Regions from separate parts of the Arthrobacter sp. GQ119 genome, predicted to be linked through region 2. Evidence: riboswitches for the same ligand, from Rfam matches in the RefSeq annotation. Region 2 holds a riboswitch; each other region holds the start of a gene.
What was found. Region 2 has a riboswitch for cyclic di-AMP ahead of AC6CH3_RS02440 (NlpC/P60 family protein). Riboswitches for the same ligand answer to the same signal wherever they lie in the genome.
Positions count from the first base shown of each region.

Region 1: linked by a shared signal. The riboswitch ahead of AC6CH3_RS16840 (aggregation-promoting factor C-terminal-like domain-containing protein) and the one ahead of AC6CH3_RS02440 (NlpC/P60 family protein) in region 2 are both predicted to bind cyclic di-AMP.
Region 3: linked by a shared signal. The riboswitch ahead of AC6CH3_RS14145 (C40 family peptidase) and the one ahead of AC6CH3_RS02440 (NlpC/P60 family protein) in region 2 are both predicted to bind cyclic di-AMP.

Region 1 is NZ_JCAXEA010000018.1:77,682-85,226, forward strand. Features, by position in the region: gene AC6CH3_RS16830 (response regulator transcription factor) at 1-317, shown strand, start outside; gene AC6CH3_RS16835 (HAMP domain-containing sensor histidine kinase) at 321-1,883, shown strand; cyclic di-AMP (ydaO/yuaA leader) riboswitch at 1,978-2,140, shown strand; gene AC6CH3_RS16840 (aggregation-promoting factor C-terminal-like domain-containing protein) at 2,146-2,970, shown strand; gene AC6CH3_RS16845 (HAD-IA family hydrolase) at 3,123-3,803, opposite strand; gene AC6CH3_RS16850 (VOC family protein) at 3,840-4,217, opposite strand; gene upp (uracil phosphoribosyltransferase) at 4,278-4,913, opposite strand; gene AC6CH3_RS16860 (phosphatase PAP2 family protein) at 4,926-5,768, opposite strand; gene AC6CH3_RS16865 (nucleoside deaminase) at 5,828-6,340, shown strand; gene AC6CH3_RS16870 (DNA glycosylase AlkZ-like family protein) at 6,347-7,545, opposite strand, start outside.
Region 2 is NZ_JCAXEA010000002.1:110,936-118,480, forward strand. Features, by position in the region: gene AC6CH3_RS02415 (FMN-binding negative transcriptional regulator) at 1-178, opposite strand, end outside; gene AC6CH3_RS02420 (DMT family transporter) at 198-1,175, opposite strand; gene AC6CH3_RS02425 (aminotransferase-like domain-containing protein) at 1,174-2,586, shown strand; gene AC6CH3_RS02430 (hypothetical protein) at 2,788-3,177, shown strand; gene AC6CH3_RS02435 (GGDEF domain-containing protein) at 3,325-4,464, shown strand; gene AC6CH3_RS02440 (NlpC/P60 family protein) at 4,554-5,345, opposite strand; cyclic di-AMP (ydaO/yuaA leader) riboswitch at 5,353-5,536, opposite strand; gene AC6CH3_RS02445 (GTP pyrophosphokinase) at 5,689-6,795, opposite strand; gene AC6CH3_RS02450 (alpha/beta hydrolase) at 7,018-7,545, shown strand, end outside.
Region 3 is NZ_JCAXEA010000014.1:87,494-95,038, reverse strand. Features, by position in the region: gene serC (phosphoserine transaminase) at 1-425, opposite strand, end outside; gene AC6CH3_RS14155 (iron-dependent transcriptional repressor DtxR) at 754-1,449, shown strand; cyclic di-AMP (ydaO/yuaA leader) riboswitch at 1,619-1,828, shown strand; gene AC6CH3_RS14150 (M23 family metallopeptidase) at 1,833-2,657, shown strand; cyclic di-AMP (ydaO/yuaA leader) riboswitch at 2,796-2,965, shown strand; gene AC6CH3_RS14145 (C40 family peptidase) at 3,036-3,710, shown strand; gene AC6CH3_RS14140 (NlpC/P60 family protein) at 3,810-4,589, shown strand; gene AC6CH3_RS14135 (HNH endonuclease) at 4,812-5,312, shown strand; gene mobA (molybdenum cofactor guanylyltransferase) at 5,336-5,938, shown strand; gene AC6CH3_RS14125 (DUF6457 domain-containing protein) at 5,972-6,322, shown strand; gene AC6CH3_RS14120 (molybdopterin molybdotransferase MoeA) at 6,319-7,545, shown strand, end outside.

The DNA of each region.
Region 1 (7,545 bases), on a different contig from region 2:
TAGCAGCCATGGACACTTCCGAACTCGTCGTGGGAGACCTGGTCCTGAATCTGGATACCCGCGAGGTCACCCGGGCCGGGGACGAACTGCAGCTCACGGCCACGCAGTTTGAGCTGCTGCGGTATCTCATGGAAAACCCGAAGCGCGTGGTGAGCAAAGCCCAGATCCTGGACCGCGTGTGGAATTACGACTTCGGCGGCCAAGCCAACATCGTGAAGCTCTACATTTCCTACCTCCGCAGAAAGGTGGACGCCGTCCACCCGCCCATGATCCACACGGTCCGCGGCGCGGGCTACGTCATCAAACCGGCAGACTAGGCCGTGGCAAAGCCCACCGGCGCCACCCGGAGCCAACAGCGCCGCTGGCTGAACCCCGGAACGTGGCATCTCCGCACCCGCCTGGTACTCGTAGCCATGGTCCTGCTCGTGGCCATCTGCGCCGCGGTCGGACTGTTCAGCTATGCCTCCATGGACGCCTTCCTCACGCGCCAGCTGGACGAGCGGCTCACCGGCGCATCAGAGCGTGCCAGTGTTTTCGGGCGGCCGCCCCTCGGGGCGCAGGGGAAGAGGCCCGATCCGTTGGATGCGAAAGGCTTGGGACCGGGCACGCTCGTTGGCCGGATTGAAAACGGACAGGTTTGGAGCGCGGGATTCCTCACCAAGGAGGGCACGCGGGCCTCAGTCTCAGCCGCTGACAACGAGGTTCTCCTGGGCCTCGCCCCCGGCGGGGTCCCTGCCGACCGGACGCTGTCCACCGGGGCGTACCGACTGGTCGCCGACCAGAGCCCCTACGGGGATGTCATGGTCACAGGCCTCCCCCTGGCCGACAAGCAGAACACCCTGACCTCCCTCATCTGGACCATCAGCATCGTGTCGCTCGGCGGCCTTGTGCTTATCGGGCTTGCCGGAACAGTGATCATCCGCCGCACCATGAAGCCCCTCGAACAGCTGTCCGAGGTTGCCACGCAGGTTTCACGCCTGCCCCTCGATGCCGGCGAGGTTGCACTGGCAGTCCGCGTTCCGCCGTCGAACGCCCATCCCGGAACGGAAGTGGGAAGCGTGGGGCACGCGCTCAACCTCATGCTGGACAACGTGTCCAACGCGCTTGAGGCGCGGCAGCAGAGCGAAATGAAGTTCCGCCAGTTCGTGGCCGACGCTTCACACGAGCTCCGCACGCCGCTCACCGCCATCCGCGGCTACACAGAGCTGATGCGCATGACCGAGACCTTCACCCCGAACGGCCAGCGGTCCCTCGCCCGGGTACAAAGCCAGTCTGAGCGGATGAGCACGCTGGTGGAGGACCTGCTGCTGCTCGCCAGGCTCGACGAGGGACAGCCGCTCAAGCTCGGGGACGTGGACCTGACCCAGCTGGTGATCGAAACAGTGAGCGATGAAAAGGTCATGGCTCCGGACCGCAGCTGGCATCTCGAACTGCCCGACGAGCCGGTGGTGGTGCGCGGCGATGCCTCCCAGCTGCACCAGGTGCTGGTCAACCTGCTGTCGAATGCCCGCAAGCACACTGGTCCTGGCACCACAGTGGTCACCCGCGTCAGGACGGCCGCGGACGGGACTGCAGTTATCACCGTGATCGACGACGGCGAAGGCATCCCGCCGGAATTCGTGGACCGGGTTTTCGCCCGCTTCGCCCGCGCAGACGCGTCCCGCGCCGTCCGGGTCCCCGCAGGCGCTGTCCCCGACGGTGTGGTCCCCGCCGGCGCTGTCCCCGCCGGCGAGGGAACCAGCGGCCTGGGCCTGTCAATCGTCCAGTCCATCATCAAAGCCCACGGTGGCGCCGTGGAGGTCGCGTCGCGCCCCGGCCGGACCGAATTCACCGTCACCCTGCCCGTGCGGCCGTCCGCGCAAGGTGACGCGCCGACGTCGTGATGTCCGTTACCTAAATGTGACTTAAGCGCCAGCCTCCTGTACGGTCGATGAGGTGCGGCCATCATCTGGGCCGCATATCCGGATGGACGCCCAGCTCTGCCGCTTCCCGGATTCCGCTTGACCAGGCAGAGGCGGGGGAACCAGAGTCCCGGGCAATCCGCATCAGCCCTTGGGGTGAAGCCGACACGTGTGTTTCCGTGCGGCCGGATGACCTCATCCGAACCCGACAGCTAACTCCGCAGGTGTTGAGAGGCAATCCACCATGTCTGAATTCAAGGTACCAACGCGCCCTGAACGCGATCCAAAACAGTCCCGGCAGAAGATTTCACGCCACCGCGCCGAGCCCGCCCGTCCCGCATCAGCCTGGGGCCGTCTCACCGCGAACATCCCGTCGTTCGGCCGCCGCGCAGCCGTTGTGACCACAGCCTGCGCCGTCCTGATCGGCGTCGGCGCTGCCGGCCAGGCGGCCGAGCACGCCACCCCCGCGGCAGCGCCCGAGGCGGCATCGGCAACAACTGAGGCCCCGCCGACGCTGAACTTCGACAAGACGCTGATCTCCGCCCTGCCCAGCCCCACGGCTGCCCCGGTGGCACCCCAGTCCGTTGCCAAACCGGCGCCGCCCAAGGCTGCACCCGCGGTGAAGGCCGCCCCCAAGGCCGCCGCCAAACCGGCGCCCGCCAAGGCCGCTGCCGCCAAGCCGAAGGCCGTCGCTCCGGCCGTAAAGGCCGCCCCGGCCAAGGTGGCCCCGGCACCCAAGCCCGCGGCCCCTGTGGCAGTGAACGACCCCGCCGGCGCGCAGGCCTATGCCGCCAGCAAGCTGTCCTCGTACGGCTGGGCGGCGGACCAGATGCAGTGCCTCAAGACGCTCTGGACCAAGGAGTCTGAGTGGCGGACCACTGCGACGAACCCCAGCAGCGGTGCGTATGGCGTGGTGCAGTCCCTGCCCGCCGAGAAAATGGCGAGTGCCGGAGCGGACTACCGCACCAACTACCGCACGCAGATCAACTGGGGCCTTGGCTACGTCAAGGAGCGCTACGGCTCCCCCTGCGCTGCACTGAACTTTCACTACGCCAACAACTGGTACTAAACCGGCACCAGTCTGAGAGCGCGGCAGGCATTTCTGCACCGTTTTGAGCGTCCGAAGGGCCCCGGGATCCACGTGATCCGGGGCCCTTCGGCGTCGGTGCAACATGCTGCCGGCGGGAAAGTGGTGCAGAAATGCGTCAGAGCAGTAAGGAGTCAGAGCAGGAAGGAAATGATCCGGCGTCCATCCTCGTCGGCTTCCACCGAGGCTGTGACAGCGGAGTAGTCCGGGATGTGCGGCACGCCGTCGGGCACGACGCCGGTATTCGGGCCCACCGCCACCGTCCGGATTCCGGCCGCCAGGCCTGCAGCGATCCCGGCCGGCGCGTCCTCGAAGACCACGGCGTCCGCAGGCTCCACGCCCAGCAGCTCGGCGGCGCGCAGGTATCCCTCGGGATGCGGTTTGCCGTGGGTGACAAGGTCCGCCGTGACGGCCGTGCCAGGCATGGGCAGACCCGCTGCGCCCATGCGGACGTTCGCCAGCACCCGGTCGGCTGACGTCACCAATGCCACTGCGTCGGCAGGCAAGGCGCGCAGGAGTTCGGCAGCCCCGGGCAAGGCGACAATGCCTTCGGTCCGAACGCGCTCCATCGCACCGAGCTCAGCGGTGAGTGCAGCAACATCCGCGCCGACGGGGGCAAACCGCCGCACGGTGTCCCGTGCCTGCACGCCGTGGGAAGTCCGCAGGATCTCTGCAATGTCCAGACCGTAGCGCGCGGCGAACTCACCCCACACCTGTTCCACCACCGCCGTGGAATCAACCAATGTGCCGTCCATGTCAAAGAGGACGGCACGGGCAACCAGGGCAGTGGAGACGGATTCGGCAGGAAGGTTCATGGATCCATCCTGCCTCATGGAGGGCAGGGAGGACGTTTAGCCGTTCGGCCGGTGGGCCATGTACTGCACCGCCCACTTGTTGCCGTCGGGATCGGCAAAGTAGACAAAGTGGCCCCAGTCCTGCACATCGACGTCGCTGACGTCCACGCCGTTGGCCTTCAGCTGATCGTGGGCTTTGTGGATGTCGCTGACCACAAGCTGGAGGCCGGGTGCTGTACCGGGAGGAGCCTCGTTGAGGCCCTCGCCGATGGCAATCGAGCAGCCGGAACCCGGAGGGGTGAGCTGGACGAAACGGAGACCGTCCATGGGCCTCTCGTCGTAATCGGCGTTGAAGCCGACCTTGTTGACGTAGAAGTCCTTGGCTCGGTCCACATCGGACACCGGGACAAAGATGAGTTCAAGTTTCCAGTCCATGGTGCACAGGCTATCCCGGCGGCAGAACCATCCGGAAGGGTCCGGGCAAGGTAGCCGAAGTCAGTGGGCGATGCCGTACAGGCGGTCACCGGCGTCGCCCAGGCCGGGCACGATGTAGGACTTCTCGTTCAGTTTCTCGTCAATCGAAGCGAGGACGATGGTGACGTTGGCGTCGGAGAGTTCTTCCTCGAGTTTGGCCAGGCCCTCAGGGGCGGCCAGCAGGCAGATGCACGTGACGTCGGAAGCTCCGCGTTTGAAGAGGAACTTGATGGCCTCCCGCAGCGTGCCCCCGGTGGCGAGCATCGGGTCCAAAACGAAGATCTGCCGGTCCGTGAGGTTTTCCGGCAGCCGCTCGGCGTAGGTGATGATATCGAGGGTTTCCTCGTCGCGGGCCATGCCGAGGAAACCGACCTCGGCGGTGGGGACCAGTTTGGTCATCCCTTCGAGCATGCCCAGTCCCGCCCGGAGAATCGGTACAACCAGCGGTGTGGGCTTGGTGAATGCGGTGCCGACGGTGGTGGCGATCGGGGTCTCGATGGTGACAGGCTCGGTGCGGACGTCTCGGGTTGCCTCATAGGCGAGGAGGGTGACGAGCTCCTCGGCCAGCTGGCGGAAAACGGGGGACGGTGTGTTCTTATCCCGCAGGACGGTGAGTTTGTGGGCGACCAGCGGGTGGTCCACGACGAGAGTTCGCATGGGTCAAAACTATCACCCGGAGGGCGGCCCCCCGCCGTGGCTTCCGCCCCTTGCGGCAGTGCCGTCGGAGCCTTTCTCCGCTTCGGATTCGCCTATGTCAGAGGACTCCTTATTTGGCATGTGGGCCGGGTGCTCGAAGGTGGGAGCGGGACCTGCATGCTCACGGCGCCGGATGATGTGGAACAGCCGGTGTGCCAGGATCACCATGCCCACCCACGCGAAGCCGAGCAGCCACGCCGCCATCACATCGGTCATCCAGTGGTGGCCCAGGAACACCCGGCTCAGGCCCATGGCGATGATGAACAGCATGCCCACCGTGATGAATGCCGCCCGGACCAGGTTCCTGTACGTCTGCAGGCACATCAGGTATACCACCACGCCAATCACCACCGTGGTGTTTAGGGTGTGTCCGCTGGGGAACGAGGGCGAAAACTCGAACGGCGGAACGGCGTCGATATGTTCCGGGCGGACCCGGCCCATGAGCGTCTTGCCCACAGTGGTGGCTGTGATTGATACTGCCGCCGCCCCACCCACAAGGATGAGGGGCCGCCAGCTCCGGCTGACATAGGTCAGCCAGGCAACGAGGATGCTGGCCAGAATGGGCATGCCGATGCCGCCGCCTATGTTGGTGAACGCCGTCACCGCGGCATCCAGGCCGGGGTTTCGGTATTGCTTGGCGATCTCAAGGGTCGGCTGGTCCAGGCCGGCAACGCCGTCTTTGGCTACAACACTCTCGTACACCTCGGCCCCAAGCAGCGCAAGGGAGATGACCAGGAAGCCGCCCACTATGAGTGTGATCCACAGCGCCGCGTACGGGCCGAGCCACCGGCCAAACCGATCATGCAGGGATTTCATCATCTCTCCCGGTAACGCGCTGTCCGAAGCTAAGTACCCTTCGAAACTATCATTGAGCCATGGCACCGGCAGATCCGCAACACCTCGAATGGATGGGCCTTGCCCTCGAAGAAGCCCGGCGAGCGCTGGCCACCGAGGACGTGCCCATCGGCGCCGTCGTCATCGGTCCCGACGGCACGGTGCTGGGATCCGGACGGAACGAACGTGAGGCGCTGGGCGACCCTACTGCCCACGCCGAAGTCGTCGCCATCCGGGAGGCGGCCGCCCGGCTCCGCGAACAGGCTGTGCGCCAGGGCGGCCGTGGAGACGGCTGGCGGCTCGAGGACTGCACCCTCGTGGTGACACTGGAACCATGCGCCATGTGCGCCGGGGCGATCGTGCTGGCGAGGATCCACCGCGTGGTGTTCGGCGCCTGGGATGAGAAGGCCGGAGCGGCCGGGTCCGTCTTCGACATCCTCCGCGAGCGCCGCCTCAACCACTGGGTGGAGGTTTATGCGGGCGTCCAGGAAGAGGAGTGCGGTGCCGTGCTGCGGGAATTCTTCGCCGCGCACCGGGGGTCCCAGCGCTTGTAGGGCTCCCTAACCCTGGCCGCCGGCAGCATTTAGCGCGTCGATCCGCTCCTGCCGGGACGCCGGTGAATCCAGGCTGTAGGACCGGAAATCGCCGAGGTCCTCCTGGATCCAGGCCTCCACCTCGGCGATGCGTCGTGTAACGGCAGGGGTGGGACCGTCGAAGACCCAGTGGGCGATCCGCGCTTTGCCGGGGTCGTACTGCCAGAGTCCGATGATGCGTCCGCGGTCCAGGATGGGGTGGTCCGGGAGGTCCGCCTGCAGGGCCAGGGTGGAATTCAGCAGCTTCCTGCCTTTGTCCGCCTCGGCGAACAGGTCAGCAGAGTTTCGCCGCTGCAGCACCAGCGAGTCAGTTCCAGCCAGCAGTTGGATCTGTTCCTTCCCTGGTGCCGTAAACGCGCTGAGGCGGTCGACGTCGTCGGGCAGCATCCACAGGGCCCCGCCTCCGGCGGTAGTAATCCCGGCGGTGGGAATCTCGACGGCGTCAGCGGCGGCCAGCGCCGCTTTGCTCTGGGTGACGGTGAACCCGGTGAACCACTGGGACTGCCTGAGGGTGGCGCCGCCGGTCCAGCCCAGGTAGCGGCGGATCAGCTCGGCGCGGGCGTCCTCGGGGCCGAGGGCGGTGCGCGGCAACCCCCAGAGGGTGTAGGCGTAGCGCTGCTGGTCCAGGCGCCCGTTGATGGGAACCCGGCGGATCCGGCCGTCCGCCTGCAGCAGCCCCAGTGCCGTCGGCAAGGTGGTGGACACACCCTTTTTCTTGCCCTCGTCGCCGAGGCTCCGGACGGATTCGCCCAGTTCATCCTTGAGCTGTTTGGGGTCCATGGGACCTTCGGCTTCAGAGAGCACGTGCAGGATCTGTTCTTCGAGCAGGGTGATCTCGCCGCGGTCCACACCCAGCCGGGCCAGGACCCTGAAGGCCTCTTCGGCGTTCTTGCCCAGGCTCAGGGCCCATTCGAAGTCCGCCCGCCCCAGGACGTAGGTGCAGCCCCGCGCCGTGGGAAGCTCTTGGATTTTCAGGTCCAGGACGTCCTGGTCGACTTGTTCGCGGCGGATCCCGGCCCGCGCAAAGAGCGTGAGGTAGGGATTGGCCCCACCCACAGACCGTGCCCAACCGGCGCGGGCGAAAACCTCTTCCGGCGTGGCACCGGCGAGCGTGCCGTCCAGCCCCTGTTTGTGCCAGGCCCACGCCCGGAGCAGCGCGGGTGTGA
Region 2 (7,545 bases):
TGCGGGCGAGGTGTCCCTGCAGGGCGCCGTGTTCACCGATCGAGGGATCGTAGACGAAGGGCACCATGGTGGCGAGCAGGCCCCGTGGGGTCATGGTGACCAGATTGGCCGCGCCCGGCCGGGTGAGGAGGTCGCGGATTGCGTCGGGGCCGGCGGTGAAGTGGGCTGGGATGTACATGGTCTCTTCCTGTGGTTGGTTAGGGGGCGGGCTGCAGGTCATCGTGGTGCAGGTCATCGGGGCGGGGTGGTGCCGGCCGCGGGTGGAGCCGGACGCGGACTGCGGCGCCTGCGCACAGAATGACGGCGGCACCTCCGGTGATGGTGGCCCAGGTCAGAGTCTCGCCGAGCAGGAATCCGGCCCAGCAGATGGTCAGCACGGGCTGGATGAGCTGAACCTGGCTGACTTGGGCCAGGGGGCCGATGGCAAGGCCGCGGTACCACGCGAAGAATCCCAAAAACATGCTCACGACGCCAAGGTAGGCAAAGGCCGTCCACTGGGCCGGGGTCGCGGATGGGGGCTGCTGGGCCATGGAGAGCGCCGTCAGAATCACCATGAGCGGTGATGCGAGCACGAGGGCCCAGGAGACGGTCTGCCAGGCGCCGAGTTCGCGGGCGAGCAGGCCGCCTTCGGCGTATCCGATGGCAGCGGCCGCGACGGCGCCGAGGAACAGGAGGTCCGCCCAGTGCAGCTGCCCGAAGCCGCCGGATTGGGCGAAGGCGAAGACGATGGCCGCCAGTGCGCCCACGGCCGTCACGGCCCAGAAGACTGCAGGCGGCCGTTCGTGTCCCCGAAGGACGGCCGCCGTTGCCGTCGCGGCCGGCAGCAGGGCGATGACGACGGCGCCGTGACTGGCCGGCGCGGTGGTGAGGGCGAATGACGTGAGCAGCGGAAAGCCGACGACGACTCCGGCGGCGACCACGGCCAGCCGTGGCCACTGTGCCCTGCGAGGAAGGCGCTGCCGGGTGAGGGAGAGGGCGAAGACGGCGAGGACCGCCGCCACCACCGCACGGCCGGAGCCGATGAACAGCGGGGAAAGCCCCGCCACGGCCACGCGCGTGAACGGGACAGTGAACGAGAATGCCGCTACTCCGAGGAGGCCCCACCATAGTCCACTGCGCGCAGTTGACGATACCACTGGGCGAATCAGTGTAGTAGCGCTACTATTGTGTCTCATGAATAACGATAGCAGTTCCCGGATTGCAACGCGACTGCGGGAATGGATTTCCAAGGCCGCGCCCGGAGCGAAGTTGCCGTCCACGCGGTCCTTGGTTGCTGAGTACCAGGCGAGCCCGGTCACGGTGCAGAAGGCCCTGCAGACCCTCACCGCGCAGGGCCTGATCGAGAGCCGGCCCGGCGTGGGGACGTTCGTGCGGGCAGTCCGCATTGCCCGGCCGTCGGACTACGGCTGGCAGACGGCGGCCCTGCGCTCACCGCTGACGCCGCTTCCGTCGGCCTCCACCACCATGCGCGATGTGGCGAATGACGCCATCGCCTTCCATGCCGGCTACCCGGACCGGGAACTCCTGCCCGAGCGCCTGGTGCGTGCCGCCCTTACCCGCGCAGCACGCGGCGACGCCGCGGTGTCCCGCCCGCCCGCCGCCGGCCTGCCGGAACTGCAATCGTGGTTCGCCCATGAACTCGGTGCCTCGACGCCGGCCGGAACCACGCCGCCGAACCCGAGCGACGTCGTCGTACTGCCGGGAAGCCAGAGCGGGCTCAGTTCCATCTTCAGTGCCCTGGCGGGCCGCGGTCAGCCCCTGCTCATGGAATCGCCGACGTACTGGGGCGCCATCCTGGCGGCGGCGCAGGCCGGGGTCCGCGTTGTCCCGGTGCCCAGCGGACCCGAAGGCCCGGACCAGGCAGAACTGGCCCGGGCCTTTGACGAAACCGGCGCGCGGCTGTTCTACGCCCAGCCGAACTACGCGAACCCCACAGGAGCGCAGTGGGCCGCGGGGCGGGGCGAAGAGATCCTGGAGGTCGTGCGCGCGAAGGGCGCATTCCTCGTGGAGGACGACTGGGCGCACGACTTCGGCATCACCACCAATCCCGTGCCCGTTGCCTCCCGCGACGACTCCGGCCACGTTGTGTATCTTCGCTCCCTGACCAAGAGCGTGTCCCCGGCCATCCGCATCGCCGCCGTCATCGCGCGCGGCCCGGCACGTGAGCGCATCCTCGCGGACCGGGCGGCCGAGTCGATGTATGTCAGTGGCCTGCTCCAGGCCGCGGCGCTCGACGTCGTAACGCAGCCCGGCTGGCAGACGCACCTGCGCAGCCTCCGCCACCAGCTCCAGTCGCGCCGCGACCTCCTGGTCACCAGCATGCGCGAGCATGCCCCGCAGGCGCATATCGAGCAGGTACCCAAAGGCGGCCTGAACCTCTGGGCGCGGCTTCCCGACGGCACGGACCTGGAACGGCTGACCCGCGACTGCGAGAGCGCCGGGGTCATCATCGCCGCCGGGCGGGAATGGTTCCCGGCCGAGCCGGCGGGCCCGTTCATCCGGCTCAACTATTCGGGACCGAACCCGGGTGCCTTCCCGGAAGGCGTGCGCATCATCGGCCAGTGCATCGAACGCAACGGTCTCTAGGAGCCGACTTTAGGAGCCGCTCAGCGGCTTCCGGGCAAGGCGAGGCAAGGTCCGCCTCGATGAGCTCAATGGCCCGGTTCCATTCCTGTACGGCCACCTCCTTCGTTTCCTACGGTACGGAGACTCCGGCCCATTGACCCGACAATCCCTGCCCGAAAAGATCAGAACCTGGACACAGCAATCCAACGGAGGGACGAAGAAATGGGTGATTTCATCGCGTACCTGGACACGTCCGAGGTCCGGCCAGGCAAGCTCGCTGAGCTCAAGGCGGCCATGGCGGAATTGGCCGAGTTCGTCGAATTGAACGAGCCCCGGATCATCAACTATTCCGTCTACTTCTCAGAGGACGGGTCCACGATGTGCGTCTTGCACTTCCATCCGGATGCGGCATCACTGGAGTTCCACATGCAGGTGGCGGGCCCGAAATTCCCGCCCATCGCACCGCTAATCCATATGCGGTCGATCGAACTCTTTGGCCGTCCCAGCGAGGCGCTCGTGGATCAATTCAAGGCCAAGGCCAAGCTCCTGGGCAGCGGCACGGTCATTGTCCGTGACCTTCATGCGGGCTTCGCCCGTCTGGATTTGGGTTGACGAACACCGCGCCGGCCCGAGTGCTACGAGATGGGGCTCGATGGTTGCCATGAAGTGCGGACATATTCGTACGCGCCCGGACTGGCGAGACGTGGGCCGGTGGGATACTGGTCAGCACAACGGGTGGGGATTGGGGGGAGTTGGGGAATGGTGCTGGACACGGCAACACTGCGGATTGCGTTCGCTGTGATGGCGTTGGCGCTCGGTCTCCTCTTTTACTTCTCCGCCTTCCGCAGCACTCGCTCCCCGTACAGTGCCTGGTGGTGCGCCGCCCTGCTCCTGTTTCTCTGCGGTTCCGCGTGTTTTCTCCTCAACGGCACGCCGCACCAGTGGTGGGCCAATACGCTGGGAAATGTCCTGCTGGTTGCCGGGGCCGGGAGCGCCTGGGCCGGTGCCCGTTCGCTGCGGACGCCGAAATACAACTTCTGGCTTTTCAGCGCCGTTCCCGTCGTGGCGGGCGTGGCTTCTGCCCTCGACAATCCCGGCGAGAACGTCTGGTCCGGGGGCGCCGTTTTTCTCGCGTCGATGTCGCTGATGATTGCCCTCGCCTCACGCGAGCTGTGGCGTTTGGAGCCGGGGTACACTCGGGTCCGCATTCCGATGGCGATCGCCGCAGGCGGTGTTTCAGTGTTCTACCTGGGCCGGCTGATCGTCTTTATCGCTGCAGGCCCCGACAGCCCGACGTTCGTGACGTACTTCGGTTCCGCCGTGACCACCCTGGTTACGATGGTGCTCCTGGCGGTGGTCTCGTTCAGCATGGCCGGTCTCAGCACGGAGCAGCACACGCGGGCGCTGACAACCGTCGCCAGCCAGGACGGGCTCACGGGCCTGCTCAACAGATCGGCATTCTTGGATATGGCGTCCGAACAGCTCCGCCGCGGCCGGGGCAACAAGAGCGGGGGAGCGCTGATCCTCGCGGACCTGGATCATTTCAAGGCCATCAATGACACCCATGGCCACGCCGCCGGCGATCTGGCGCTTCAGGCCTTCGCCGACGCCTGCCGTGCAACGGTCCGCTCCACGGACCTCGTGGGGAGGTACGGCGGCGAGGAGTTCATCGTGTTTGCCCCGGGCGCGAGCCCCTACTCCGCGGAGATCATCGTCAAAGAAATCAGCCGGCGGCTCGCCAAGGGGTCGGTTCCCGACGTGCCGAAAATGCCCACGGTCAGCTACGGCATCGCTGCGGTGGACGCGGGTGTGCTCAGCCTGGACGGACCAATTGCAGCCGCTGACGCCGCGCTCTATGAGGCCAAATCCCTCGGACGGAACCGGGCAGTTCTCGGCTAGCAGAAGAAGCCGGTGCCCCGCTGCCCCCAAGGCAGCGGAGCACCGGCTCCGGCGTAATCAGGCTCCGGCGTAATCAGGCTTCGGCGTTGTCAGGCTCCGGCGCGCACGAAGGTGACGGGGCCGGTGGCGGTCAGCCAGGACAGCGGGTGAACCACGGTCTCGTTGACGCCGTTCATCCCGCCGCTGAGCACCTTGCCGTTGCCCACGAAGATTCCCACGTGGCCGGACTGGACCACCATGTCACCGGGCTGGGGGGTGGACACGACTTTGCCGTGGTTCATGAACTGCATCGGAGCAAGGTCGCCCACTCGGATGCCGGAGGCGCCGAGTGCCTTTTCGACCATCGCGGTGCAGTCCTGGGTGATGCCCAGCTGGGCGTATGCGGCCGACACCATGGAGGCATTCACGCCCCCGGCGGCGGCAGCGGGAGCCTTCGCGGGAGCCGCTGCGGACTGGACGGAGATTTTCGGGGCAGGTACCTTCGGGGCAGGCGCGGCAACGGGGGCTGCGGCAGCCGCTGGAGCGGCAGCGGCGCGCGGTGCCGCCGGCTTTTCGACGACGGGCGCCTGCACCACGGGGGCAGGGGTGGACTTCACCGCGGGCCGCTCGAAGGCGATCTTGACGCTGGAGCTGGCGCTCAGGGGTGCCTGGACCTGGCTGGCGGCCGTGGGCGCTGACGCGGGGGCGGCGTCCTTCTGGGCCGGCGCGTTGGCAGCGTTCGCTGCCATGCTGCCGGTGAAGGCGAGTCCCGATGCCGCGAGGATTACGGCGGCCTGGCGTCCCAGTCCTCCGGCATTGGCCGTGACAGCACGCGATGCGGATACGAACGGATTCGAACGGCCGGCCGCTGCGCGGCGGGCACGGGTAAAGCGTGACGACATGAAGGAGCCTCTCCCGATGCCTGCGAGGTGAGCTGTCGGATTCGGATGGGAGACACCCGGCCGCGCGCCCTGACGAGTTCAGGAACTGCGCGGCTTCACCCCAAGGCCCTTTCGTGCGGGCCAAAATTGGTTTCCCCGTCTCTGCCGTGCATGGTCTGTGAACGGATCCCGGGCAGCGGCAGAGTTAGGCAATCAGCGCGGGAGTGCCTTCCTCGGTGAGGAAGGCACGTCTTCCACGGTACGGGAGCCTTTTCCAAAAGTCACATTAAGGTAACGGAGGCGTGTCGCTCCGTCCGAAGCGTGCTGTTCATGCTGACCGGGCGGAACCTCACCCTGCCGATGCCTACTTCTTGGTCTGGCGGTACCGCTCGATCTGTTTCAGCCGCCGCAGGAGGCTGTCGCGCCGCGGGTGCGGAACGGCGTCGGGCTCCTCGGCGGTGAGGTCGATGTGCTTGGTCCCGTACTGCCACAGGAGGAGGTCATCCAGCAGCCGGTCCGGGCCGGGGGAGTAGCGGTGGTCCAGGGCCTTGCGGACCTCGGTGATCCTGTTGGCACTGAGAAGCCCGGCAAGCTGGACGGTCTGGTTCAGGCCGTGGGCTGCCATGAGTTCGGCGGCCCATCCCCAGTCGTCATCCACCTTGCGGTCCACGTGCGGCAGCAGCGTCCGCCAGACGTCGCGGATGCGGTTGGGTGTGAGCGGGGCGGCGCCGTCACCGTCCATGTCCCAGTAGCCGCGGACCTCCTCGTAGCGCTCGTGCAGGTCCGCGAAGGCGCTCTCCACCGTCTCCAGCATGGCGGCCGTGGCGGTGAACTGGCGGTCGAAATGCGGGGTCCAGGCCCGCGGATCCTCCGCCTTGAAGCGGATGTCGTGTTCGATCTCGCTCCATGCATGCGCGAACACCGTGCGGATCTGGCATTCGAAGAAGTAGCTGCCGTTGGGCTGCGCTTCGGAGTTGAAGACCTTCTGGTACTCCTTGACGGCCTCATTCTGGATGGTCCGCAGAATCAGGTGCCGGCTGGAGTAGCCGTACGTCCCGGACTCGATGGAGCCGATGTCCTTCTCGCGGTCTCCGCGGCAGTCAAACAGCTGCCGCTGCCGCTTGATGAGGTTGGCCACCACCGCATTTTCCGCAGGGAGCTTGGTGATGACGCGGACACCCACCATGTCATTAAGGGTGCGGAACGGGTCGGGGAACTTCAGGACGCGCGGGCCGCCGGGTTCCAGGGGCTCCTCGGTGCGGGAGATTTTCTCCCGGAAGGAGTCCACGGTCTTGGTACGGCCGGTCACGAACAATGGCGTGACCTCGGTGTCCTTGAGCATGGTCCGCAGCATCTGCAGGACGTCCCGGGTGACAAGCTTCAGGGCAGGCCGGACGCGCTCATACAGTTCCACGCTTTCCTGCACGGAGTCGCGCTGACTGACGTCCAGGCGATCCCAGTTGCTTGCCATGGTTCCAAACTATCAAGGGCGTGCGACAGTCGCCGGTGTGACACCGGCAGCGCCACCTCAGCCACTCCCTTCCGCCCGGGGGGAGCCGCGTCCCTGTAGGCTCGGGGCATGGCTGATGTGCGCCGTCGGGCCCTGCCGTCCTCTGGACTGCTGTGGGCGACGGCAGTGGTGACGCCGGGGGCACTTGTTGCCTCCTGCCCACCCGTACTCAAGGAGGATGCAGTGAAGCGGCAGAAGTACCAGTACGGCGACCACCCCAGCCAATGGGGCGAACTCTTCTTGCCGGAACCGCCGCCAGCATCCTCATCACGGAACGGCAAGCGGCCGGCGACCCGAGGCGTCGTGGTGGTCATCCACGGCGGATACTGGCGCTCGCAGTACGGGGCCGAGTTGGGCGAACCGCTGGCGAAGGACCTCGCAGCCCACGGAATGGCGGCCTGGAACCTGGAATACCGGCGGGCAGGCAACGGCGGCGGCTGGCCGCACACCTTCGAGGACGTGCTGGCCGGGATCGACAGGCTCCGCGGAGTCGCTGAAGAGCACGGGCTTGACCTTGCCAAGGTGGTGGCGCTGGGCCACTCGGCCGGCGGCCACCTCGCCGTCTGGGCGGCCGGGCGGGACCGGCTGGCCGGGCTGGGAACTCCGGATGCTGACCGGCAGGTGGAGAGGAACCTCAACGGCGAGGCGGTGCACCTGACAGGCGTGGTCAGCCAGTCCGGGCTGCTCAACCTCGCCCAGGCGGACTGGCTT
Region 3 (7,545 bases), on a different contig from region 2:
TCGACGCCTGCCTCTGCCCGGGGCTCGGGGCAGGTTCCCGGCTCGGACTTGATGATGGACGAGTCCGCAAGGAACGGGGCCTTATTGGTGGCCGCGGCAAACTTCGAACCGAACTCACCGAAGGAGAGGTGCTGGGCCTTCTGCTCAACGAGGCCAAAACTCGCCACGTCCCAGAACGCCGTCGAGCCGCCCACCCCGAGGATAACTTCGTAGCCCTCGGGGGCGCGGAAGAACGTACTGAGGCCCTCACGGACCGATCCGACAAGGTTCTTCACCGGCGCCTGGCGGTGGGACGTGCCCAGGAGCGTGGTGGCGGCTGCGGACAGCGCCTCGACCTGCTCGGGCCTGACCTTGGAAGGTCCGGCGCCGAACCGTCCATCCTTGGGCAGGAGGTTTGCTGGGATAGTGATGCTGGTCTCGCTCACAGGGGCTCCAATTTTCGGCATGGACTTGCGGATCGGCGGGGACAGTTGGTGACCGGCGGTCAGGTACGGCTGCCCGCGAAGGCCCCCTTTATTCTGCCTGAGACGCGGAAATCCCGGGAACCGCGCCCGTCACAGTCCAGTCATTGAGACGCGGCGGTTTATCCGGAGTAATTCAAAATAGGCTAAGCTTTTGGTGGACGAACGGGCGGACAGCCGGCGTTGCTCCGCCGCCGGATTGGGGCCGCGGCGGCTGGATGCCGGGCCGCCAGACGAGGGGCCCGCGGTACCGTGGGAGAACGCAAGTACTGTGCTCGAGGAGCTGAGCTGAATGACGGATCTGATCGATACCACGGAGATGTATCTTCGGACCATTTTGGAGCTGGAAGAAGAGAACATCGTGGCACTGCGTGCCCGCATCGCCGAGCGCCTCCGCCATTCGGGTCCCACCGTCTCCCAGACCGTCGGACGGATGGAGCGGGACGGGCTGGTGGTGGTTACCGGCGACCGGCACCTGGAGCTGACGGAAGTAGGGCGCAAGCGCGCCACCGAGGTGATGCGCAAGCACCGGCTGGCCGAGCGGCTGCTTGCCGACGTCATCGGCCTGGACTGGGCCTACGTTCATGACGAAGCGTGTCGGTGGGAACATGTGATGAGCGAACGCGTGGAACGCAGGATCTATGAGATGCTGAATCACCCCACAGAATCGCCCTATGGCAACCCCATTCCCGGGCTGGCTGCGCTGGGCGGCGAGCCGTCGGGTACCTTTACCGACGGCGACCTGAACCTGCTGGACGCCATGGGCAGTTACGGCCCGGACTCGCGGGTGACCGTCAGCAGGCTCGCCGAACCGATTCAGGTCGAGCCCGAACTCCTGCAACAGCTGGACGAGGGCGGGATCCGCCCGGGCGCGACCGTGTCGCTGGAACGGGTCGGGGAGTACATTTCCGTGCGCGTCCCTGGCATCGACGGCGCCCTCGAGTTGCCGCCCGAAGTTGCTGCGCACGTGTTTGTCCGGGTGGCCTGAGTCACCTCCGGTATAGATTTGTCCGACATCAGCTGGCAGGACGACCCACCACTTTTGCACAACCAAGATAACGGAATTATTACTGCCCGATTTAATCACCTATAGTTAAGTCGCAGCGCCGATACCAAAGCGTTACCTGATCCGGAGCCGAACTCTGCCAGCGGATCAGTCGCTCGAAACACCTTCTGGCAGAGGCGGAGGAACCACAACTGGCCGTTCAACACGGCCTTGGGGTGAAGTCCGCAGCAGCAAGCCACCTTCCACAGACGGAATCTCCGGATACCCCTGTGCCAAAAAAGGCTTGTCATTGCGGACCGGGTCGATCAACTCTCTGACCCGAATCCGACAGCTAACTTCGCAGGCTACCCAGAGAGGAACCGTTCTTGACCATGCAGAATGCCCGGGGCCGCCGCCGCGCTACCGGCTCCGCTGCGGAGCCCCGCACGCCCGTAGCGGTCGCCGCTGAGCGACCCCGCGATGCGCAGCGTCAAGCGCGGAAGCAGCGCAGTCCTTTCCGTCAGGTCGCTGACTTCGCCGCTGCCAGCGGAGTTGGCCAGAAAGTCGGGGTGGCTCTTGCCGCCTCGGGCCTCCTGCTGACGGTCACAGTCCCCGCCACGAGCCCGGTCCTGGCCACGGCCGACCACAGTGCCTCCGCCGGCGCAGGTGCCGCCACGCCGCAGCCAGAGGTCTCCGCCGAGGCGGCAGCCAAGATTGACTTCAGCCGCACCTCTGTGGCGACAGCCGGCGACCCGGACGGCAAGCTCAAGCAACTCCTGAGCGCCCAGTCCGCCGGCAGCATTAGCCGCGCGGCCTCCGTCGGCAGCCTTGGCTCGCCCTTGGCGACCATGGTGAAGTCCTCGCCCTTCGGATACCGCGTGAGTCCTATCACTGGCGGCGCCGGAGAGTTCCACCGTGGCCAGGACTTCGCGGCCCAGTGTGGGACAGAGGTGTACGCAGCGGCCAGCGGCACGGTCACGTATGCGGACTGGCACGAGTTCGGCGGCGGCAACAGGGTTGTCATCGACCACGGCAACGGCCTCGAAACCACGTATAACCATTTGTCGTCATCGAGCGTTCAGGTTGGCCAGAAGGTCAGTCGGGGCGACGCGGTGGCACTTAGCGGGACCACCGGCGCATCCACCGGCTGCCACCTCCACTTTGAGGTGATGGTCAACGGAGAAGTCGTTGATCCCGAAGGCTGGCTGTAAGCAAAGCCGATGGAGAACTCTCATATTCCCGTTACACGCCGTGACCTGAATGTGACATTGCCTCCGAACTGTTGTACCGTCTAAACCGCGTCAACTTTTCCGAAGTTGACGCCCTTGAGTGGATTGCCTAACTCTGCCACCGCTCAAGGTCCGTTCGCATTACATCGTCTGGCAGGGGCGGGGGAACCAATTTTGGTCTTCGCAAGAAGGCCTTGGGGTTAAGTCGCAAAGCTTCCCAGGAAGCGGCGCGGCCGGGTGACTCCCATCCGAATCCGACAGCTCACCTCGTAGGCATTGGGAGAGGCTACCTTCGTGTCTTCACGCCACAATCTTGCGCGCCACCGTGCGCAAACGGTTCGTAAGAACCCGCTGGACTCCGTGTCCAAGGCAGTAAGCGCCAATGCAGGCACAGTAGGTCGTCAGGCAGCAGTCATTGCGGCCGCTTCAGGACTCGTCCTGAGCGCCGGCATGCCGGCCAACGCATCCGACGCCAACATCGGTGTTTCCGCCTCCGCTGAGTCCGGATCCCAGGCGACACAGCTTGCTGTGACCGCCGCGCCCACCGCAACCGTCTCCTTCGAGCGTCCTGCCGTTACCACCGAGGCAGCCCCCGTCATTGAGACCGTCGCCCCCCAGTCCAGCGACGACACGGCCAGCCCCGAAGCTGCCGTGGATACCCTCGCGGCCGAGGCCGGGAAACTGGTTGACGCCGCACGCTCGGGCGCAACGTCAGGTCTTGCGGGCATCGCCTACACCGGCATCGGCAGCCCGTACGTCTGGGGCGGCACCACTCCCAGCGGCTGGGACTGCTCCGGCTTCACCCAGTGGGTCTACGCACAGGCGGGCATCAGCATTCCGCGCGTCAATGCGTGGACAGCCATGAAGCCTACGTCGACTCCCGCTCCCGGCGACCTGGTCATGCAGAACGGCGGTGCCCACGTTGGCATCTACGTTGGCAACGGCATGATGATCAGCGCGCTGAACCCCTCGCAGGGCACGATCCTGCATGCAGTGTCCGCCACGGGCACGTCCTCGTTCTACACCCTTCGCTAAAACCCCCATTCGAGACGATTCGGCGTACCCCCAAGACGCCGGCGCGTCGCTAAACCGCGGCCTGCTACAGCGGGACGTGGAACACGAAAGAGAGAAATCATGACTACACGTGCGACCATTGCACGCCACCGCGCCGAGGTCACCAAGACCAACTCGCTGTCCGTCATTGCCAAGGCTGTCGGCGACAACGCCGGCGGAGTAGGCCGTCAGGCTGCTGTTATCGCTGCCGCCTCCGGACTCGTTCTGACCAGCGGCATCGCCGCCAACGCCGCAGAGACCAACGTTCAGCGCGATTCGGCTTCCACGTCCACCCTGGAAGTCCAGTCCCTGGCGTCGGCGCCGATTTCGGCAGCATCCAGCATCGCCATCTCCTACGAGAAGCCGGCGATCACCACCACCCCGGCCCCCGTCGTTGAGGCTCCCGAGCCGGTCGTCAACGTCCAGGAAGCTGCGCCTGCCGTGGAAGCCCCGGCCGTCAAGGCTGCTCCGACAGTTCAGGCCACGGCGACCGTGGAAGCTGCACCTCTTGCCAACACGTCCTCGGCAAGCGGCAAGGGAGCTTCCATTGCCGCAGCTGCCTACGCCCAGCTGGGTGTCGCACAGGACTGCACCGCACTCGCCACCAACTCGCTGGCTGCTGTGGGCGTCCACTACCACGGCTGGCCGGCAGGTTACCTGTCCTTGGGTCGCACCGTCAGCGCTGCCGAAGCCAAGCCGGGCGACCTCGCCTACTACGAAAACGGCGGCATGGGCCTGGCCCACATCGCTGTCTACGTGGGCAACGGCCAGGCTGTACACGGTGGCTGGAACGGCGGAACCACCGCTCTGTTCAGCGTGAACGTCGGCTCCGGCCCGGTCTTCATCCGCGTCGGCGGCTAAGCCACGAGCAAAGGCTTAAAAGGACCCCTGCCTCTGAGGCGGGGGTCCTTTTGTCTTAAAACTGCCCGGGCTGAACACCGACACGCCGTGGCCGAATGTTAGGCCGATTCGTCGATATACGCTAAGAGTGTTTACTCTTGTGGTGTCGATCCATAGCCCGGACATGCAGAGGGCAGCCGGCCCTCGCGCCTCTGCCGGGTGCGGCCGTGAAGAGGTATGCGCATGCGCACGCTCGTTCTTAATGCTGGATATGAACCCTTGGCGGTTGTGACCTTCCGCCGGGCGCTGGTTCTTGTGCTCACAGGAAAAGCCAGCGTGGTTGCTGAAGGTGACGATCCCGTCGTGGGGCCGAAGGACATCATGGGACGCCCCTCCGTGATCCTCCTGAACCGTTATATCCGGCCGCGCTATAACATGGTCACCGCAGTCAGCCGGCGCGGGGTACTGCGCAGGGACGGCCACCGGTGCGCGTACTGTGGCAAGGCAGCCCACACCATAGACCACGTCCAGCCGAAATCGCGGGGCGGTGCGGATACCTGGGAAAACCTCGTGGCGGCCTGCCTCCGGTGCAACAACGTCAAGGGGGATCACACCCCGGCCGAAATGGGCTGGAAGTTGCGGTTCGTCCCGGCGCCTCCCGTTGGCACCATCTGGCAAATCAAGGAACTGGAGAAGCCGACCCCCGCATGGGATCCCTTCCTGCTTCCGGAGACGGCCGCCTGACCCGTCCGCACTAGGCTTGGTATGTGTATTTCGATGCAGTCATCCTGGCCGGCGGCCGTTCTTCGAGGCTCGGCGGTTCGCCGAAGGCCGAACTGATCTATGAGGGGGAGACCCTTCTGCAGCGGTCGATTGCGGCCGCCCGAGGTGCCCGCCGCATCGTAGTCGTGGGCCCGGAAGCCCACGACCTTCCGCCCGGTGTTTTGAGCTGCCGGGAGGATCCGCCGTTCGCAGGGCCTGCCGCCGCGGTTGCGGCCGGCCTGGCCCTGCTGGAGTCCCCGGCCCGTCCCGGGGATGATGCCTATGTTCTGGTTCTGGCATGTGACATGCCCCGCGTGGCTGGTGCCGTGCGTGCCCTTCTGGCAGCGCTGCGGGATGGCGACGGCGTCATGGCAGTTTCGGGCGACGGGCGGCGCCAGCCGTTGGCAGGCTTTTACCGCGCGGCTGTGCTGGAACGCGCCGTGGAAGAAGCCGCGGCGCGGAACGCTTTGAACCATGGGTCAGTTTTCGCTCTCCTTGCTAGGCTTGACGTACAGGCTGTCACCGTGCCCGCCGGCTCCACAGACGATGTGGATACCTGGGACGATGCCGCCGCATTGGGAGTGGACGCCAGCAATCATCCGGGCTGAACGTCGCAGCCGCAGTTGAGATTGGAGGCAGGCATGAAAAGCCAGGACGAAACGCTTGAGGAGTGGTGCCGTCTACTGCTGCGGGCCTTCGAGCTCGAAGACGTGCAGGTGGATGTCAACGAGGTGCTGTCCCTTGCCGGGGTGGCTGCGCACTCGGTGGTCCGGCCCGCAGCGCCGCTGACCACCTTCATTGCCGGATTTGCCGCCGGGCTCGCATCAGGTTCGGGCCAGGCGCCTGACTCCACATCGATGAAGGCGGCCATGGACGTGGCCCGTTCCGTGTCTAAGGCCTACTCGGCCGATGAGGCAGGGGATGACCCGGTTCCGCCGGCCGCAGGCAGTGCCAGCAGTGTAGCGCCTTCCAGCGGGACACCGGGGGAATGACCGCCGCCCCCGGACATCCTGCAGCCGAGGCCGCCCAGCCGGCCACCCACCCAGCCGGGGACGCTGCTTCGGCCGAGGACGACACAGACGCACTGCCCGCGGACAGTGGACCCGCGGACAGTGGAATCGAGCCCGCGGATCCGCCTGCCACGCATGCGGCACACACCTGGGAAGAAGCACGGCAGGCCGCCTTTGACTGCGCTGCTCCGATCCCTGCGGGCCGGGTTCCGCTGCGGGAAGCCCTGGGCCGGACATTGGCGGCGGACATCACCGCCCTGCAGGACATTCCGCATTACGCTTCGTCCGCGATGGACGGCTGGGCCGTCAACGGCAGCGGTCCCTGGATCCTTGCCGAACCCGGGCAACGGCTCGCCCCGCACCAGGCCAGCGTCATCGTGACCGGCGGACTCATTCCACCGGGCGCGAAGGCGGTGCTGCGCAGTGAAAGCGGCGCCATGTCCAAGGATGAGGATGGCCTGCCGGTATTGGTCCTCGGCGGCAGCGCCCGCCCGGGTGAACCGCGAAACGGCCAGCACATCCGCAAAGCGGCTGAAGAAGCCGTTGCCGGCGAGGTGCTGGTCAAAGCCGGCACCACGCTGAATCCTGCCCATCTGGCACTCGCCGCCCTGGCCGGCCACGACGATGTGTCGGTCGTTGGCAAACCGGTGGTAAAGCTGCTGCTCACGGGCTCCGAGGTCGTCGAGCACGGCCTCCCCGAAGCGGGCAAGGTCCGTGACACCTTTGGCCCGCAACTGGCTTCCGTCGTGGAGATGATGGGCGGCATCTGTACCGGACAGGTCAGGATAGGGGACAGCTACGGCGAGTGGCTGGAAGCACTGGAGGACGAAGGGCCGGAGGCGGAGCCGGACGCCCGCCTGGCGGAGGCGTCAGCAGCAGTCTTGCCTCCCGACGTCGTCATCACCACCGGGGGTACCGGTGTGTCCGGTACCGATCACTTCAGGCGCGCCGTGGCTGATCTCGGCGGGCGGCTGGTGATCGACGGCGTGGCGATGCGCCCCGGCCACCCGGCCGTCCTTGCGGAACTGCCGGACGGGCGCTTCGTGCTGGGACTGCCCGGCAATCCGCTTGCGGCAATGATGGCGCTGTCCACTGTCGGCGGGCCGCTCCTCGCGGCACTGGGCAACGGGGCCATGCCGCCCGTGCAGGAGGTGCCGTGCGGAACCATGATCGATGCCGACCCCGGCCGGACCAGACTCATGCCG